4 regions of the Paenibacillus sp. p3-SID867 genome follow, and region 1 is predicted to be linked to each of the others. Evidence: riboswitches for the same ligand, from Rfam matches in the RefSeq annotation. Region 1 holds a riboswitch; each other region holds the start of a gene.
The links. A riboswitch is a leader RNA that binds a small molecule or an ion and turns the genes downstream of it on or off. The one in region 1 is predicted to bind cyclic di-GMP.
Positions count from the first base shown of each region.

Region 2: linked by a shared signal. The riboswitch ahead of M4D81_RS19545 (non-ribosomal peptide synthetase) and the one ahead of M4D81_RS27205 (helix-turn-helix transcriptional regulator) in region 1 are both predicted to bind cyclic di-GMP.
Region 3: linked by a shared signal. The riboswitch ahead of M4D81_RS18125 (response regulator transcription factor) and the one ahead of M4D81_RS27205 (helix-turn-helix transcriptional regulator) in region 1 are both predicted to bind cyclic di-GMP.
Region 4: linked by a shared signal. The riboswitch ahead of M4D81_RS18175 (EAL domain-containing protein) and the one ahead of M4D81_RS27205 (helix-turn-helix transcriptional regulator) in region 1 are both predicted to bind cyclic di-GMP.

Region 1 covers NZ_JAMBDM010000017.1:44,936-49,765, forward strand. The annotation lists gene M4D81_RS27190 (MFS transporter) at 1-31, shown strand, start outside; gene comA (phosphosulfolactate synthase) at 143-1,009, shown strand; gene M4D81_RS27200 (YitT family protein) at 1,189-1,845, shown strand; cyclic di-GMP riboswitch class I at 1,991-2,085, shown strand; gene M4D81_RS27205 (helix-turn-helix transcriptional regulator) at 2,233-2,961, shown strand; gene M4D81_RS27210 (Spo0E family sporulation regulatory protein-aspartic acid phosphatase) at 3,126-3,317, shown strand; gene M4D81_RS27215 (ABC transporter permease) at 3,640-4,830, opposite strand, start outside.
Region 2 covers NZ_JAMBDM010000009.1:170,940-175,769, reverse strand. The annotation lists gene M4D81_RS19550 (NHL repeat-containing protein) at 1-1,814, shown strand, start outside; cyclic di-GMP riboswitch class I at 2,388-2,482, shown strand; gene M4D81_RS19545 (non-ribosomal peptide synthetase) at 2,689-4,830, shown strand, end outside.
Region 3 covers NZ_JAMBDM010000008.1:245,913-250,742, reverse strand. The annotation lists gene M4D81_RS18130 (hypothetical protein) at 395-856, opposite strand; gene M4D81_RS18125 (response regulator transcription factor) at 1,301-2,005, opposite strand; cyclic di-GMP riboswitch class I at 2,091-2,176, opposite strand; gene ltrA (group II intron reverse transcriptase/maturase) at 2,403-3,794, opposite strand; gene M4D81_RS18115 (arsenite methyltransferase) at 4,300-4,830, opposite strand, start outside.
Region 4 covers NZ_JAMBDM010000008.1:257,595-262,424, reverse strand. The annotation lists gene M4D81_RS18175 (EAL domain-containing protein) at 1-2,141, opposite strand, end outside; cyclic di-GMP riboswitch class I at 2,289-2,375, opposite strand; partial or broken gene M4D81_RS18170 (IS4 family transposase) at 2,559-2,936, opposite strand; gene M4D81_RS18165 (zinc-dependent alcohol dehydrogenase) at 3,624-4,763, shown strand.

The DNA.
Region 1 (4,830 bases):
TTTGATTAAGCCGCCGCGGCAGATCGGATGACCGGACAAATCCCTATGACAAAAGATGGGCACCTGTCAATGGGTATGAGCATATTATGCCAATGTCATTGGATTAAACGACTAAATCAAAAAGAATTGAGGAGATCCTAGAATGAACAGTTCCCTGCGAACAGTTTGGCCCATGGAGATATGTGATCCGAGCGGGCTGCGCGAAAATCCCGAACACGGCAAAAAAGACCACGACACCTACGGGGTCATGGAACGCGGGATGACGATGGTAATTGATAAAGGCCTGGGTAGAAACATGTTCTCAGATGTGATCGAAACAGCCTCGGATTACATCGATTGTGTCAAATTCGGTTTTGGGACGGCTCCGCTGTATAAAACGGAAATGCTGCTATACAAGATCAATCTAGCCAAACAACATGGAATCACGGTCATGCCCGGCGGGACCTTGCTTGAGACAGCCGTGCAGCAAGATGTCGTCCCCGCATTTTTTAATACCGTTTGCCGTCTTGGATTTAACGCGATAGAAGTATCTGACGGCACGATTGAGATGTCTCGAAAAAAACGAACGGAACTCATCCGGGAAGGTAAACAACGCGGACTTCGGGTTTATACGGAGTATGGTAAAAAACAATCCGGTTCCCACATCGACGCCGAAATGCTAGCCTATACAATGGAAGCGGATTTAGACGTAGGCGCCGAGTTTATCATTGTTGAAGCGCGCGAGTCTGGACTAGGCATCGGTATTTACGATAAGCATGGTGAGTGTCAGGAAGAAATGATAAATAATATCATCGACAACGTGTCGGATGCAAGAAAGCTGATTTGGGAGGCACCTCTTAAGCAGCAGCAAGCGATGCTTCTCCGCAAATTTGGATCTCACGTACATTTGGGAAATATCCAACCCACCGAAGTGCTTTCCCTTGAAACGATGCGGCGGGGTCTTCGTCAAGATACGTTTGAACTCGGGGTGAGAGAGAAACAAACCGATGGATTTTGTTACGTAATTTAAACATAGACCAAACCACAAGAGAATGATAAATACTAGAGGGCTGCCTATGGATATCTCCAGAGTCAGCCTATACATATTTTCGTTAAAAAGATCTATCCCGGTATCCCCTCCAGGGAACAAGCATACACTTAAAAAAGCAGGACTAGCTTGTTACTCTAATCTATGAAGGATGATTCCGTGTGAACTTACAGATCATACCCGGGCGGAAGAGCCCCTTTTTCTATCGTCATGCTTCCAAGAAACTTTTCTACATTACCGCCGGCTCCATCATTCAAGGTTTTGCCATGGCCATGTTCTTGTTTCCTCACGCCATTCCTTCGGGGGGAGGAGCTGGAATCGCGGTGCTTCTGAACCATGCGTTTGAGATCCCGATGAGTCTCGGACTGTGGCTCGCTAATTTTATTTTCCTTGCCTTTACAGTCCCTTATCTTGATGGTGTCAGTGCCTTTGGAACCATATTTGTTATAACAGTGACGTCCGTTTCCGTTAATTTCTTCGAGGTGTTTCTAGAACCCCCGTTCGGCAACGTATGGATCGATCTTCTATTCGGCTCGGTTATTCTCGGAACAGGTGTCGCCATCCTCATAAAGCAGAGGGTATCGAATGGGGGAATCGGTTATGTTGCCTTAGCCATTTATAAGTATAAAAGAATCAACCCGGGCACCTCATTGTTCTGGATGAATGGAATCATATTCGCTTTCGCTGCCTATGTGATCGATTGGAAAATTATTATCCTTGCAGTTGTATGCCAGTGGATATCGACCCGGATCATTAACTGGATTCACCAGTTCCCTCCCCCGAAATCGGTCTATCAACCCGCTTGGCGCAAAAAGTGATTCTGTATATGGGTAAGAGTGATTGACAAATATAACAAAAATATGGAAATTTGGGTCGTACGACCTATATTAAATGAAAAACAATGTAAGTTATAGTTTGAATAAGTCATAACATGTTTGGATATTCGACAAATTCATACTCTTCGTACGACAATAGCAAACCCGCTGAAAAGCGGCGACGCAAAGCTACAGGGGCTAATGTGGATCTTCTTCAGACCGCGATGCCAGCCAGCTGCCGAATACGACGGAAGCCTCCGTCCTATTTTGCTATGGTTCATAATGGATGGTTTTTTTATTTTTTGCTGTGAGCTGTCGAATGCAGCAGCGATGAATAGTAGATCGATTTCATTATTTAACGCTTATTCTTACAAGGGAAGAAGGGAAATAATGGGTCAAAGAACACTGGTAGAAGTAAACAATCATTTTCCTAATATCCTCAGTATGACTGAAATAAAACAAAGGTTGATTGAACGGAAAGAAATTCTTTATTTGCTGCAAGAGGAAACCAGGAATATGAACAATTTGCTGTCCATACCTTATTTATTTGTTATAACAGATACGGATGGTGCCGTTATCGATTATTGCGGAACAGGTTCTTTAAGAAGTTTCCTCGAGAGGAATAATATAAAAAATGGGACCTCGTTGGCAATGAAAGACGCAGGAAGCAACGCTATTTCATTATCTATGGAACAACAAGCGCTTTCTGTCGTAATTGGGGCCGAGCATTGTAATCGCGTGTTTTCAGAATTGGCGTGTGTTTGTACTCCCCTTCGAATAAAAAATGTGATCATAGGCTACCTTGGTCTTAGTTTTCATTATTTGCACGAAGTTACATTTGCCATACCGCTCATTGAACACCTGGCCAAGAATATTGAAGAAAAATTACCTCAAAAGGATCCCGTTCTGCAAAGGGAGCTGATCTATTCTCACTTTCACCAATATGAATTAACGAATCGCGAGAAAGAAATAGCCTATGGGTGGCTTGAGAATAAAAATGTCCCTGAAATTGCTGATATTTATGGTATTAGCCAAAGCACGGTTCGTACTTTTATTAAAAAGATCTATGCAAAAACGAGAGTCAACCACAAAGGAGCATTTCTTAAAAAATTTACATAACCGTCATAAAACTTGTCTTAAAATAAAGATTACCCAATTATGGGTATTTTTTTTGTTACCGTCGAAATTTATAATGATAAGTAAGTTATATATACTGATTCGCGTTATCGATAACTGTGGCAACTGTCATCAATCACTTGTTACGACGGGGGTGGGTGAACAAGGTGATTTCTATCGAGAGTGAACTCAAACAAGTATCGAAAAAACTCGAACTTCTCCGAAGAGAACTTGAGCGAGTGGCCAGCAGTTTCGAATTGGTGCATCAAGATGTTGTCGCAATTTCACAGTCGTTGGATAAGCTGATTATTCGTTACATGGAATTAAAAAACCAAGAGGAATATATTAAAAAAAAGTAGATCTTCTTCATATTTGAATCAAGGCACAGAAGATACCTTCTGTGCCTTATGTGTTTCCAGCGTTCAAGAAAAATCGAGAGTCAGTAACCAAGGTGGGTAAAATAACAAATCCTCTTCCGCATAACGAAAGAGATCACAAGCCCAAATTTTGGTCAATGACCATAGAAGATATCTATTTAGGCGGTGAAACAAATGCCATCGCAAATATTATCAAGTGGAAAGAACAAATACGATGTGAATTAAAATAAGAAGATTTATTAAGGCAAGAAGTAAAAAGATGACCTCCGACATTCGGAGGTCATCTTCTGTTCATGGACGGCCTTCATGAATCCATGACCAGCACGCGAAGGGAGGTGCGGCGGAGGATTCGCGAAGCCAGCCAGCAGCCGCTGATGGCGATAACAAGCGCGATCAGAGTCAGCCCAATGACGAGCGGCCATTCCATGATAAGCGGCAGCTTGACAATCCCATAGGCAGAGAGCAGACCGCGCAGCACGGCCGGCAATGCGTAGACGCCGCAAGCGATGCCAGCCAGCGCACCGAGCGCAGCCAGTCCGGCAATGCCGCTTGTCAAGGCACGACGAATGTCGGTTGCGGTCAGGCCGAGCGAGGCATAAATGCCATATGTTTTCGTTTCCTTACGAATATGCAGCCGGCAAGTTGTATAAACAATAAGACAAGTGACAGCCATAAACAGTAGGGCCAGCATACTCATCGGAATGAGCAAAACCGCCGCAGCTTCTTTGAATACGGAATCGAGCAGCACTTCCTGCTTCAGCGCTTGAATGGAAGGGCTGTAACGTTCGTTCAACTGCTGCACAAACGCATCGCTGTCCGTATTGTCCTTTAGTTGAATAAACCCGGCGTCCGGATTCAACTGCTCGACAAGATCCGATGTGACCCTGGCGACGTTCGACATATTGGAAATGGACTGAAAAGTGCCGGTGATCAGCACTGGATGCGGTTCGCCTTCAATGTAGATCGTGAGTACGTCGCCGATGCCTTTATGCAATTTACGGGCAATATTGATTCCGATAGAAATTTCATTAGGGAGTGCAGGATTACGGCCTGCAAGCGAGGCAAATCCGATCTCGTCCATGCTGCCTTCTACGACCGTCAAAGGGAGACTAAATGTCTGTTGAGGCTTGTCATCCACTTCGGCCATGGCGATGACGCCGGTGGCTGATCCGGACCAGTTCAGACTGTGAACCCGAGGGTCGCTTTGGATATAAGATTGCATTTCCGCCCGATCCATACCTTCCGCATGGATAACCATAATCGCGATATCCGCATCGTCATAACCCCACTGGGCCGACGTTTCACTGATGCGATAGATGCTGGTCACCAGCACGGCGCCAAAGACGAGCACAGCCACTGTGATGCTCATCAACAAAAAGATCAGCGCTGCGCTTTTTTTGTTGCCGCTCACATGCTTCCAGCCGATAACCGTGGGTACGGACCATCGATCCAGCAGTTTTTTGCGGGCACCATGCCGATGGATACGACTATGTGA
Region 2 (4,830 bases), on a different contig from region 1:
TCAAGACTTCATCGAAAGAGGCTCATATCCGCAGCCTTGCTTACGATTCCGATCGTCAAATGATCTATGTGGGGGGAGCCGACGTCGCCAAGCTTTATCAATACGATCTTGCTAGCGGCACGTCAATTGCGCTTCATCAACCTGAATTTAACGGTAAGACCTCGGTTTACGATCTCCAGTATGCAGGTGGTAAATTATTCGTGCGCGTGGATCCCGGACCGGTAATGTTCGTGTATGATCCAGATACCGCAAGCTGGATCGTTAACAATAATACTGCCTATAATGCACGGGGATTTTCACCGTTATCGCCTGACGGCGAAGAGGTATTCTACACCTATTACGAAACCCTTCCAGGTGGTGCGCAGCAATGGTCTCTCCATTCATACAACGTGAGAACGGGAGTTTACGGCTCGCTGGGCGTGGATGTCAAAGGAGCAGGCGTCGCTTTTGGTTATGTTCAGCTGGATCAGGCAAAGTATCCGGGTTGGACCTTGGTCGGATTGGCCGGAAATAGCGGCAGGGCATTTTATTACAATCTGGAAACCGGTTTGATTGAGACGCCGGAGCTTCCGTTTCCGGCACAGTTTGTGGAATTGTTTAATATCGGGAAGAGCACAGACGGGCAGATGCTGTCTTCGGGCTTCATTTCAGGCGGGGGAATGGGAATTTACTCGCCGACCCGTAACGAGACCAAGCATTATCCTCAAATCGGCCAAGTCGAAGGATTCGGCTCATTGAACGGAAAGATGTATCTCGGCGTTTATCCTAGAGCGACCATCTTTGAATACGATCCAGCCAAACCATGGAACCGAACGGACCCATCAGAACCGAATAATCCGCTGCGGCTTGGTCAGCTGGGTTCGGAGCAAGACCGGCCCGTAGCCATGCTCGGGGTCGAGGAAGAAAACCTGTTATATATCGGCTCCTATCCAATCGCAGGCAAAACAGGCGGGGCTCTTACCGTCTACAATCCCGTTACCGGAAAGTTTGATGTGAAGCGCGACATTATATCCGGCCATTCGATCAATTCGTTGCTTTACAAGAATGGAAAGCTGTTTATGGCCACCGGAGCAATGACCGGCGGAGAGGGGAAGCTTGCCATTTACGATACGGCTTCAGGCCGAGTAGAGCTGGAACAGGTACCTGTTCCGGGCAAAAAAGCAGTAACCTCTTTGATATGGGGCCCGGACGGTAACATATGGGGAATGGCGCTGGGGGCTCTGTTCATCTATGATACGGAACGCCAAAAGATTATTTACAGCGAGGATATGTTTCCTACAGCAGATTATGCACACAGCAATCCTCGCTTGACCGTTGGAACCGACGGCAATGTGTACGGTACCATTTATACGGGATATGTTGCTGACCACACGTACACGAGCAAGATGTTTAAGATTGACACAGCAAGCAAGTCGCTGTCCATCTTGTTGGAGAGCAATGCGGAAAAGCTTGCGCAGGACGACTTTGGCAACTTCTATTTCAAATACGGCAGCGAGCTGATGAAGTATAGCGACCCGAATCTGGTCATGCCGCTAGACAAAGTACAGCTCGAGGCTGAATCGCTCCAGCTTCACCCGGGGGATGAAGTCGATTATTCTTACGAAGTCTTCCTTGAGAGAGGAAGAACGACTAAGGAGTTATCCGGCGCTCACATTGAGTATTTGAGCAGTCGTCCGGATAAGGCGGAGATCGACCCAAAAGGAAAGATTATCGCCAAGCATCCGGGGCAAGCCGAATTGTCGATTCGAATTACATTGAACGGGATAACGGTTGAATCCAATAAAATCAAGGTAAAAATAACCGGCCCTTTTTAAAACTGTTCATGACATATAGCAATATGAGGCCGTTGTCCTGGACAACGGCTCTTTATTTTATTGTCCAGTGATCCATTAGACCGGGAACTTAAGAATGGAATTACCAAGTGAGTTGAACTTATGAAAGTTTTCTGATCGGAAGCGAGATGTCATGACCAGTTATAAACGGTATTTTAGTCCCGGATGACAAGAGACAAAAGTTATTGAATCTAATGATTTCCGTTGTCGTAATTAGGGCAACGGATATAGGGGTGAATTTGTAAAATAGAACTATTGACTTAATCAGCCATCATCTAATGTCCAGGTAATAACAGAAAAACGTATCCTGTCTAATGAACAAAATAGCTTTAATACATAGTTAAGTGAAGTGGAGTGAAGTCGGGGAATAGCAAAAATTAGTAAAGATTAACTATTGCGACCTAGTGTCTCATGAGGGTTATCAATATCATCAAAACCATTCTTGAAAGACAATATTGAACAAAAGACCTATCGATTTTCATTTGGAAACAAGATACAGTAAATGTAAATCGAATACATAATATAATCATGGTTTACAATTTAAATACTATTTTTGTACGACAATAGCAAACCCACCGAAAGGTGGCGACGCAAAGCTATAGGGGCTAATGCGGGATCTACTGCGACCGCAATGCCAGCCAGTTGCCGAATACAACGGGAAACCTCCGTTTTATTCATTATTTTGAATTGAAGAAAGGGGTTTTTTTGACGTTCCATAAAACAACGATGGCTTCGCTATAAAAAAACTAGTTTGGGGTTGAAGGGGGACACTGCTTCATCGCAGAATGCGAAGAGGATTTTTCTGTTCGTTAACAATCAGACATTAATGAATCGATAGTCCGGGAGGTTGATGGTCATGGAACAAACGACATATGAAGTATCAATTGACGAAATGCCGCGGGGGGGATGGGCCAACGATGAAGGAAACCGGGTTAGTTTTTCCCTTGATTTTGCAACGACCCGAAAACTCCATGAACTTGCGTTCAATTTCGGAATAACTGTGGATATGGCACTTATGGCTTGTTATGCGATCCTACTTGCCAAATATACCGGCGAGGATGATCCTGTAATCGGGTATCTGTTGGAAAGACAGATGTTTCCTATACGTTACTCTCCTACTGTACATAAGCCATTAGGTAAGTTTCTGATAGAAGTCAAGCATGCCACGATGCAAGCACTCGAAGATCGGAATATGCGAAAGAATTTGAGCGGTAACCCGTTCATCAAAGCGGCGTTTACTTGGCAAAACGCCAATGCCACTCCTTATGAATCCGATCAGTTGGGGACGTTTGAGCTTGCTTTGACGGCTTTTAAGAAGGAATTTATCATGATACACCTTGAATATTCGACCCGCTCGTACAGAAAAGAAACGATCGAGCAAATGAGCGGCCACTTGAGCCGAATTGTGCATGAAGTCGTTGATTTCCCCGAGAAGGTGATTGCCGACATACGCATGATGTCAGAAGAAGAGGAGAGAAAGATTCAGGCTTTCAGCGGAACTAAGAGGGACTTTCCTTCCAGCCAAACGGTCCATTACTTGTTTGAGGAACAAGTCCGCTTAACCCCCGATCGCCCGGCGATCATGACCGAGGACCATCAGATGTCCTATCGGGAATTGGACGATCACGCGAATCAGCTTGCAAAAGCACTGCAGGATCACGGCGTTAAGCCGGAGAGCGTCGTTGGCATTGTCGCGGATCGGTCTGTCAGTATGATTGTCGGGCTTACAGCCATATTGAAAGCTGGCGGCGCTTATATGCCCATCGAAGCCGATTCTCCGTGCGAAAGAATCGAATATATGCTCGAGGACAGTCGGGCGGGATTTTTGCTGGCCCCTTCCAGTTGGAAGCCTGACATTGCATTTGAAGGAAAAGTAATTTATTGGGACAACGCGAAGCTAAGCCTTGACAGCTGTTCCCATACGATATCTGCAGTAACCTCGCAAAGTCTTGCGTATATCATCTATACTTCCGGATCAACGGGGACACCAAAAGGGATCATGGTTGAACATCGCAACATCGTAAGATTGGTCAAGAATACCAATTATTTCAACTTTTCCAAGGAGCATCGAATTTTGCAAACCGGTACAATAACATTCGATGCGTCGACCTTTGAAATTTGGGGATCCCTTTTGAACGGATCTACCTTGTATTTGATGAAGGACACGGACCTGTTTGACCTTTATAAATTGAAGGAAACCATCATCGGTCACCGCATTACGGCTTGGTTCCTGACAACGGCTCAGTTCCATAATCTGGCCGAACAGGATCCAGACGTCTTTCGTACGTTAGACACCTTGCTAGTCGGCGGAGAAGCGTTATCGCCAAAGCACGTAAATGCCGTAAGGAAGAGGTGCCCCGATCTGCGGATGATCAATATGTACGGTCCGGCGGAAAACACGACGTTCTCCACTTACTTCCCGATCGAACGTGATTTCGAATCGACCATTCCAATTGGCAGACCAATATGCAATTCCTCCGCTTATATTCTTGATAAACAGTTGAAGCTTCAGCCGATCGGAGTAGTAGGAGAGCTTTGCGTCGGAGGAGACGGTATCGCGCGGGGGTATGTGAATCAGCTGGAATTGACAGAAGCCAAGTTTGTGGAACATCCGCTCCTCGGGGAAAGGTTATATCGAACGGGGGATTTTGCCATGTGGTTGCCGGATGGCAATATCGAAATGATCGGGCGAATCGACGATCAAGTGAAGATCCGAGGGTATCGAGTGGAACCGGGAGAAATCGAGACTCGGCTATTGGAACACAACGGAATCTCGAAAGCCGCGGTAGCCGTCAAAGCCGACGGAAGTGGAAATCCGATAATATGCGCGTATTTTGTTGCGAAACAGGTGTTGTCCGAAACGGAAGTCAAGGCGTATTTAGCCCGGAATTTGCCTGAATATTTCCTGCCCTCTCTTGTGGTGCAGATGGAAAGTTTGCCGCTTACCCCTAATGGGAAAGTCGATAAAAAAGCTCTGCCGGACCCTGATTTTCTTCGT
Region 3 (4,830 bases), on a different contig from region 1:
ACGAATTAATGGGGAACATGACGAAACCATGCATGGAACAAGTTATGCCCGTTTCGTCAATCCTCGCTTCACAAACATAAAGGACAGCCGATGATCTTGTAGGCTGCCCTTAAGCTTGCTATACTATCATCGTATCAGGAAAATCGTGCATATTGGGTGCATAATTCGTGCAAAATAAGAGCAAATCTAGTGCAGCGTTCGGTGCATGTTCGGTGCAAGAAAGATTCACGGCATCTCTTCTCTTGGTGAGGAGTTAATCGTACTCGGAGAGATTGAACTGACTGCTAAAAATGGGGGTAGACCCTAGAGCCTGTTTGAAAACGGGGATATTCTTCAATTCACGAACCATAAAAATAGAAGATGCGTATGTGCATCTTCTGAAGTAATGATATGATCAGTCTTCTCCAAAGGAATCCAGTTCCAACAGGACCGCCCGATCTTTGATTTTTCGATATACTTTATGCAGAATTCGCTTCCGATGATAAAAGAACGCGCGGCGGGAAAGTGCAATGCGATCTATAATGACCGAAAGCGCCAGTTTATCCAAATATCGTAGACGAACGAACAAAATTTCCTCTGTGGTGAGAGCCGAGAAAGCGTAATCGATCAATCCGATTCTCGATAATAGCAACGGGATTTCATGTTCAGTGATCTCTATCCGATGAATGACCGTACGCAACAATGGTTCTTGTTTTCTTCCATTGCCATGATTCACCCATTCATGCAGAGCCCTCGTTAATCCCGGAATATGCTTAAGCTCTGCCTGCGCATATTCCAACCTTGCTTTCCAATCACTATAGGACATAAGCCATGCTTCCACTTTTTCATAGGGGATGGACTGTTGAGTAAGATTCATCAGACACCCTCCCCAATTCCAAGAAATACTACAACTCTCCTTCCGCAAAACTGCTGAATGAAGTGCAAATCAATCCATGTTAATAAACATAATTCACGCTCCGTTTCTAATTGATACATGACGATCATCCCTTCATTGTTATATTGGGGACAGCCGCATAATTACGTAAGTTAAAGGCACCATCCTCTTCATTTTACGAGAGCCTGTCCCATTTTGATTTACTTCAGACTCCGATTCACGACAACAATCTCCAGCATTCATCTTTTTTCTCTCCACCTCCTTTGGTAAGGGATAATATTCCTATTTTTCCTTAGATCACCCCTTCATTTTACCTATTATTAGTTCGAATGGGGAGGGTGATCTTTTTGTCACCCTCTGCCATGATGATTTTGTCGAAAATCCCCGAATTTTCCCAAAGCTTGTTTCAATTTCAGTCCCATTAAATCACGTAGCATAGTGCTGATCATACAGACCTCTTCGTTTCGCCTTCTCAGCAGCTTCTCGAATGGATCGGGTGTCGAATTTACGAGTGATATGACGAACGTGCGATTTTAGGGTGTTCGAAGTAATGCCAAGTAATTCTCTGATAATTGTCTGTCGATAGCCCAAGCCTATGAGCTGCAAAATTTCTTTTTCCGTAGGTGTGAGCATGCAATGCAATTCTTTTCGCTTTATAAGCTCGATCTCATTACGGATTATCGTCGCGACATCCGCATGGAGAGAGGACTGACGTCGGTGAGCTTCTCTGATCGCAACCGGTATGTCCATATAGTTGGACTTTGTAATATAATTGACCGCTCCGGCAACAACCGCATCGACCATGACTTCCGGATCATGTATCGAAGAAAGGACAATAATCGGTAACTCTTTATTTCTGAGAATCTCGGCTGCGGCGTCCAGCCCGTCTCGTTTGGGCGAATTCAAAATCATTTCCAAGATCATTACGTCTACGTCTAATTGTACACTCGCTCGAATCGCTTCCTCTTTTGTCGAAACGATGTTAGATAAATAAATATCTGGCTCGGATTCAAGCAACATAGCGAGTCGCTGTTGCCAAGCTAGGTCACCATCCGCCAGTAATACTTTGATACTCCTGTTCCTACGGATCATATCTTTTATCTCTACAGAAAAGCTTGTTTGTTTGTTCATAATCGATCACCTCTTTTTATTTTCAAATGACAAAAAGACACGCCCTCTCACTGGCGTGCCTACTTGTCATCTTGGTGTGGTTTGAGAGGGTAACCCGGCGATCATTGCACTAGTGCAGAAGACCCGTGGCTTTGCGTCCCTGTCTTTCGATCAGGTTTGCCTTTTTTCCTAGTCTATTCGACATATTTGTATTGATTTATTTTACCATATTTCAATAGATGCCAAAAAGTTTGCTTGGTGTCACACCTTAGTAACGTATGTTCGAACATAGCGCAACCCTCTTCTTGCCAACATTTTAACGAAAATATACGCTAAGCAATCGAGTAGATAGGGGCGGCAAGCCCCTGACCTCTCACACCACCGTACATGCGGGTCCGCATACGGCGGTTCCTAAAGGTTAACGAATTTCAAGATATCGAGAAGTTAGACTTAACAGCCCTTGGTCGTTCCAATAGTAACGGTTAAGGGCGTTATTTATATTTCGGGACATCTCCCAGCATCCTCGCCGGGAGTTTGCCATCATCCTTGCCGCCCATTCAGGCACACCTAAGGCGCGTAAATTTCGAAGTCGGGTTTTGGGTAGCTTCCATTGTTTCCATAGACACATCCGCAACCTACGCCGAATCCATTCGTCTAGGCGTTCGCAGTGCATCTTCGCGGATGCCAAGCGGAAGTAGCCAATCCATCCCATCAGATAGCGGTTTAGTTCTTTCAACCGGCTTTCCATTGAGATACCCCGCGTTCGCGAGGTTATCCCTCTTACGCGCTCTTTCAGTTGTTCCACTTTCTTCGGTGCGATTCGAATTGTCGCGCTTTTGTTGGTCAGAAAACTGAATCCAAGGAATTTGCGCTTCCAAGGGCGGTCTACTGCGCTTTTGTCCCGATTCACTTTTAGTCTAAGCTTCCCCTCCACAAAACGGACAACCGATTCCATCACGCGCTCGCCTGCGCGTTTGCTTCCGACGAAGATGTTGCAATCGTCCGCATAGCGCACAAACTTCAGTCCTCTTCCCGTCAGTTCTTTGTCCAAATCGTCTAACAGAATGTTTGCTAAGAGCGGGCTGAGCGGTCCGCCTTGCGGCGTTCCTTCCAGCGTCTCTTGCCTCATCCCGTCGACCATGACTCCCGCGTTTAGATAAGCTCGAATAAGCTTCAGGACTCGCTTGTCCGAAACTTTCCTAGCTACTCTTGCCATGAGGATGTCGTGATTTACGCGGTCAAAGAACTTCTCCAAGTCCATGTCCACGACCCAGCGACATCCTTCTTGGATGTAGGTCCGCGCCTGTTTCACTGCGTCATGTGCTCGTTTCCTTGGACGGAATCCGAAACTGTTCGGCGAGAATTGCAGATCGAAGATCGGCGTCATCACTTGCATGAGGGCTTGCTGAATAAAGCGATCCATCACGGTTGGGATACCTAACAGCCGCACCCCGCCTCCGGGTTTGGGGATTTCCACCCGTTTGACTGGCATCGGTCTATACGTACCCGCTTGGAGTTCCCACTTTACGGTTTCCCAGCGTTCCCACAAGTGCGCTTGTAGCTCTGCTACCGTCACTTGGTCTATGCCAGGCGCTCCTCCGTTTTGTTTCACACGCTTATAGGCGTCTCGAAGATTGCTCTCTTCGAGCATCCGCTCCAGCAAGTCGTATTGTCCTTCGCGAGAAGTATGGTCGATTTGTGCCGACGAAGAACTCGGCGCTCCGGCATACCCTGGCGGTTTCACCGTTTCTCTTTGCCGCGAGCTCCCTTGCGGGATATTCTGCTGTCGTTGCTCTTCGCGCGAACGCATCGGTTTCTTCTCTCCTTTAAGTTCAGCCCTTCCGTGTGTTGTTGCAACAACACGCGTACTATGGCTTCTGCTGACTCCTGCGGGTTCAGCGCGGCTTTTCAGCCGCGGTTACGAAGTTACTTCGCGTATCCCGCAGGCCTCCCCAGATAAGAACGCCATCTTTCCGCCCGTACTCGCCCAAGTTTACGGCTACAGCCTTTGGCAGCTTAGGATTTCGTCATGGTATGGTGACTCATCCGGCTGCAACCGCCTCAAATTGGATTCGTGTACCTCGAGCCGTGCTTTTGCCTCCGGCTTCCTTCAGATTCCGCCTCGCGGCGGACACCCTTGCCCTTGGCTAATGGTAGGCGCTTGCCAGCCCCCATTCGGGACTTTCACCCTAGAGATGACGCCCATGCTGGGCGTACAAGGCGAAGGCGCTGCCAGCTAACCGGCAGCGCCTTATTATTTAATGCCGTAACATGTTCAGCCCAACACGAGCTGCAACAGCTCGGCCCGTCATGGCTCAAGGCTTGATGGCACGTATCGCGGCGGACACCAGGTATTGTTCGACATTTGCGCCAGGAATCCAATCCTTGATGAACGTCCGGGATTCGTCTTTAGGTTCGATCTCAATTTGGGTAAAACCGCTTTGTGCAAGCATGGCCTCCAGTTCGCCGATGGAAGAAGCTCCTGAAATGCACCCTGAATAGATACGGTCGATATCCTGCTTGATTTCATCCGGAAAATCGGCTGTTGCCACGACATCCGATATGGCCAGCCTGCCGCCGTTACGCAGCACACGGAACGCCTCATCAAAAACCTGCTGCTTTGATGGGGACAGATTAATGACACAGTTTGAAATAATTACGTCCACCGAGTGGTCCTGAACCGGCAGATGCTCGATCTCGCCCAGCCGAAATTCCGTATTGGTAAATCCGCTTTTGCTGGCATTTTCGCGGGCGCGGCTGACCATTTCCGGTGTCATATCTACACCAATGACGCGGCCGGAAGCGCCCACCTGACGGGAGGCAAGAAAGCAATCAAACCCGCCGCC
Region 4 (4,830 bases), on a different contig from region 1:
TTTTCGTTACCTTGTTGTAACAGCTGGGCGAATTCCTTGATCGAGGTTAGAGGATTTCTAAACTCATGTGCAACCCCTGCAGCCATTTGACCTACTATCAATAGCTTTTCAGTTCGTAGAAGGAGTTCTTCTGCCTTCTTTCGTTCCGAAATATCACGAGACGCGTACACGCATTGCACTACTTTGCGATTTTCATCAAATATAGGAGTGCCCCTGGTCTCGATATATACCCAACTGCCATCTGCTTTTTTACACCTCCACTCAAAATCGAACGTTGATTTTAATGTAACCATGTCATTGAATTGCTTCTTAACATACGCAAGATCGTCAGGATGAACGAAATAAAAAGCAGAATTTCCTTCAAATTCGCTGGACGAAAACCCCAAGACCAATTCATGGGACGGCGAGGCGTATAGAACTATACCTTCCATATCCACGACACCGACTAAATCCTGGGTATTTTCGGCAATAAAACGATACTTTTCTTCTCTCTCAGCGAGACGTTCAGAGATATCACGATACCGTTGTTCGCTCTCACGGAGTTTCCATTCCTGTATCTTGCGTTCTGTAATCTCCCGACCAGTTACTAAGATGCTATCAATCTTACCATCGGACGTTAGAATGGGAGTCCCTATGCCTTCGAGCCAAATGCAGGTCTCGTCCACTTTAACGAATCGCCACTCAAGACGTACCGAAGTCTTGGTGGATATCATTTCATCCCAACGTTCTCTGATGAGTGCAAGATCATCGGGGTGTACCATAGAGAAAGGGTAGTTTCCTTCAAATTGGGAAGCTTCCCCCCCGAACATCCGAATGTGGGATGGCGAAGCGTACTGTAATACACCATTAGTATCCAAGATGGCAATCAGGTCTTGTGAATTCTCCCCAATCAATCGGTATTTTGACTCTTGCTCCACGAGGTATTGTGTGAGAAGAGACGCTTCCCTTTCTTTTTTGATACGATCACTTATATCGACAGCCGAGCCGATTACCTCTGCTACTTGTCTCCCTCTATGGATAGGGCGTAAGGAAGCCAAATACCAAATTCCGTTGTATTGACCTTCATAAGTGACGTTCTCCTCTCCACCCCAAGCTCTTTCGTAATATTGAGACTTCCGTTCAGCATCATTGAGCGGGAGGAATTCATGAGGCTCCTTTCCTACGACTTGTTCGGGTGTTAGACCCATGCGATATAACAATTCACCATCACACAAAGTATGAATAAATTTTCCATCATGCCGAGTCAACTTAAAAGTCATACCTTGCTGGTATCTCAACGTAACTGCTAATTCCTGCTTTGTTTTGTGCAAAGCTTCTTGTAACCATTTTTCTCTGAATAATGCTGAAGGTATTCCATCTCTACTAAAAATCTTCTCTATTTGATGGAATGCCACCAGAAATTCCGATGGCGGCAAAGGTTTGCTAAACAAATAACCTTGCCCTAAATCGCAGAGGTTTTGTTGGAGAAATATCAATTGCTCTTTCGATTCGATTCCTTCAGCAACGACCTCCACATTTAATTCATGCCCCAGAGCAATAATTGCCTTGACAATCGTTGCATCCTTCATGTTCACCAGGCAGTTATTCACAAAACATTGATCAATTTTTATAATGTCAATCGGCAATTCTTTGAAGTTATACAGGGAACTATACCCTATCCCGAAGTCATCCAAACTGATTTTTATACCGAGATTTTTTAATTGTCTTAGAATTGGAACAATTCGGACAATTTCCATCGTCATGTATTCCGTAATTTCAAGCTCCAGATACGATGGAACAAGCCCTGTCTCATGCAAAATATTTTCCACACTTTCCACAAAATCAGGTTGATAAAATTGACGTACAGAGAGGTTGACTGCCATTATAAGTGTTGGGGCACCTGCATCCTGCCATGCCTTGCTCTGAGTACAAGCGGTTCGCAACACCCATTCACCGATGGGGGAAATCAGATTAGTCTCTTCTGCGAGTGGAATAAACTGTGTTGGAGTAAGAAGTCCTTGTTCTGGATGCTCCCATCGGATCAATGCTTCAACGCCTGTGATTTTCCCCGAAGCCAAATCCAATTTTGGCTGATAGTACAGTTGGAACTCTTGACGTTCCAGTGCTTCTCTTAAATCTTTCTCTAATTGTTGAATCCCCATTGTTACCTCCCCCTACTCGTGTTGTTGATGAGACGACAAAGTACCTGTGGTATCGAGGATGAATTTATCGAATTACGGGGGACTATCGCTGTTCTCGCCACTCTAATCCCCAACAAACAGACTAGAGACAACGAAAAAAACGCAACACACGGCAACCTGGCAACCATAACGAACATGCGTATTAGGCCCATGGCTTTGCGTCCCCATCTTTCAATGGGTTTGCCATTTCAATTGTTAATCTTCAACCACATTATGCCATGGTTCGACAATCTTCTGCAATATTCTCTTTGTCCATGAATATTGACTTTGCGAAGATACCAAGTTGATTAGGGTTTCCAATGAGCTTTCGGACAAATGAAGCGCTTTAGCACGGGATTACCGTGCTATCCCTCGCGACAACATTAGCACATAGGTTAACTTTTCGAACATCAAATCGTCGACGATGAAGACGGTATCCCGATCCGCAGAAGTCAGCGCATCCACCTTTTCCACCTTTTTCATGGTGGCCACGCTAAGCGAAGTCAGAAAACGACGCCATGCAAAGCCGGCATGATTGAGAAAGCAATAAACCGCAGCTTTGCCGGCCTTCGAATCGTCCTTGCGGCTTTCAAGCAGGCGAAACCAGTTTTTCTGATGAAATAACAAAACGAAGACGAGTTGGAACAGCCGGGCGCAGCTAAAGCCAAAACGTTTACGGAATCCAGCTTGTTGCAAATGCTGCATGACTTTCAATTCTTGGAACGCTGGCTTTAGTTCGTTAGGCATTTGAATCAATTCGGATGGATGGGATATCATTAGGTAGACACCACCTCTTCGGTTAAAGTGATTGCTCAAAACTTTCACTTAGCAAACGAAGCGGTGTTTTTCTATTAACAAGCCCAGTATCTGATCGCCTTGGAAGCCTGCAACGACATGACTTCAAGACGAATTTCGCTCTGCGAAATTTGGGTTGGTAACCTACAAGTATTGTTAAAGCCATAGAAGAACTAGGTGCAGCTTCGAAGTAAGTTTTGATCTGGTTCGCGAGAATGTCTTTGAGGATTTGGGAAGACAATTTTATATAGTCGCGCGTGAATTTGCTACAGGACCAAAGTTCCGACGGGAAGGCCGTGCACCGTACCTGCACATTCTTCATTGCTTGCTGTTAGTAATGAATGGACATTAGATTTAGTACAAGCAATGCGCGATAATCCAGAATAAAGAGGTAGTGTGGTCAAGTTGTTAACAAAGGGTATTTAGATAGTTTTATTAACTGTGAGCACAAGGATTTATTTAGTGAGGTTTTGTTCTTTGATAACCTTACAAATACCCTTAGTGTTGAATTTACTTTCACGTGAATCTTTCCGTCCTCCGTCTCCTTTCTTGTTCTTAGGCGCTCCGCGACTGTCGAATTTACCGTATATCGAATGTATAATCCTCTCTCCAATTTCATAATAGAAGCATGCATGCAAATTCAAGGCATGTCATAACAGGAGGGCGATTATGAAGGCTGTAACATTCCATGGCATGAAGAACATGCAAGTGACGCAGGTCGCGGATCCGACGATTCAGAAAAAAGACGGGATTATCGTCAGGATCACCTCGACCGCCATATGCGGTTCTGATCTCCATATATACCAGGGGGCGATTCAAGCCCAAACCGGATACGTGATCGGCCATGAACCGATGGGCATCGTCGAAGAAGTAGGCCCTGAGGTGACAAAGGTCAAGAAAGGGGACCGGGTCGTGCTCCCGTTCAATATCTCGTGCGGCAGCTGTCATTACTGCCAGCATGAAATGGAGAGCCAATGCGACAACTCCAACCCCAATCCCCAAGTGGATACGGGAGCTTACTTTGGGTTTACCGAACGGTATGGGAATTATTGGGGCGGACAAGCCGAATTGCTTTACGTGCCATACGGCAATTTCATGCCCTTCGTTATTCCGGAGTCATGCGAATTGGAGGATGAGAAGCTCCTGTTCCTGTCCGACGTGCTGCCGACGGCCTATTGGAGCGTGGACAACGGCGGCGTGAAGCAGGGGGATACGGTTGTGGTGCTCGGCTGCGGCCCCGTCGGCTTGATGGCGCAAATATTCGCTTGGATGAAAGGGGCCAAACGGGTCATCGCGATCGACAATCTCCCGTACCGGCTGAACCATGCCAAAAAAATGAATAACGTCGAAACCTTCAACTTTGAAGATTTCAAAGACATGGGGCTGCATATAAAAGAAATAACGGGCGGGGGCGCGGATGTCGTCATCGATTGCGTCGGAATGGACGGCAAGAAGACGCCATTGGAGGAGGAAGAGCAAAAGGCCAAGCTGGTTGGCGGAACACTTAGCCCGATCAACATCGCGATGAATGCGGTGCGGAAATTCGGCACGATTCAGATTACGGGAGTATACGGTTCTAAATACTACCAGTTCATGTTCGGAAACATTTGGGAACGAAACGTGAAGCTAACCATGGGACAGGCGCCCGTGATCCATTACATGCCGATGCTGTATCAAAAAATTATGGCAGGCGAGTTCGATCCGACGGAGATCATCACGCATAAAGTGCCGCTCGATCAGGCGCATAACGCGTATAACACCTTTTACAATCATGCGGACGAATGCATTAAATTCGTACTGAAGCCTTAAATGATGACATGAGAAAAGAGGCTGTGCCACGGGGTATTGTACCCTGAGGGACAGCCCCATGTGTTTA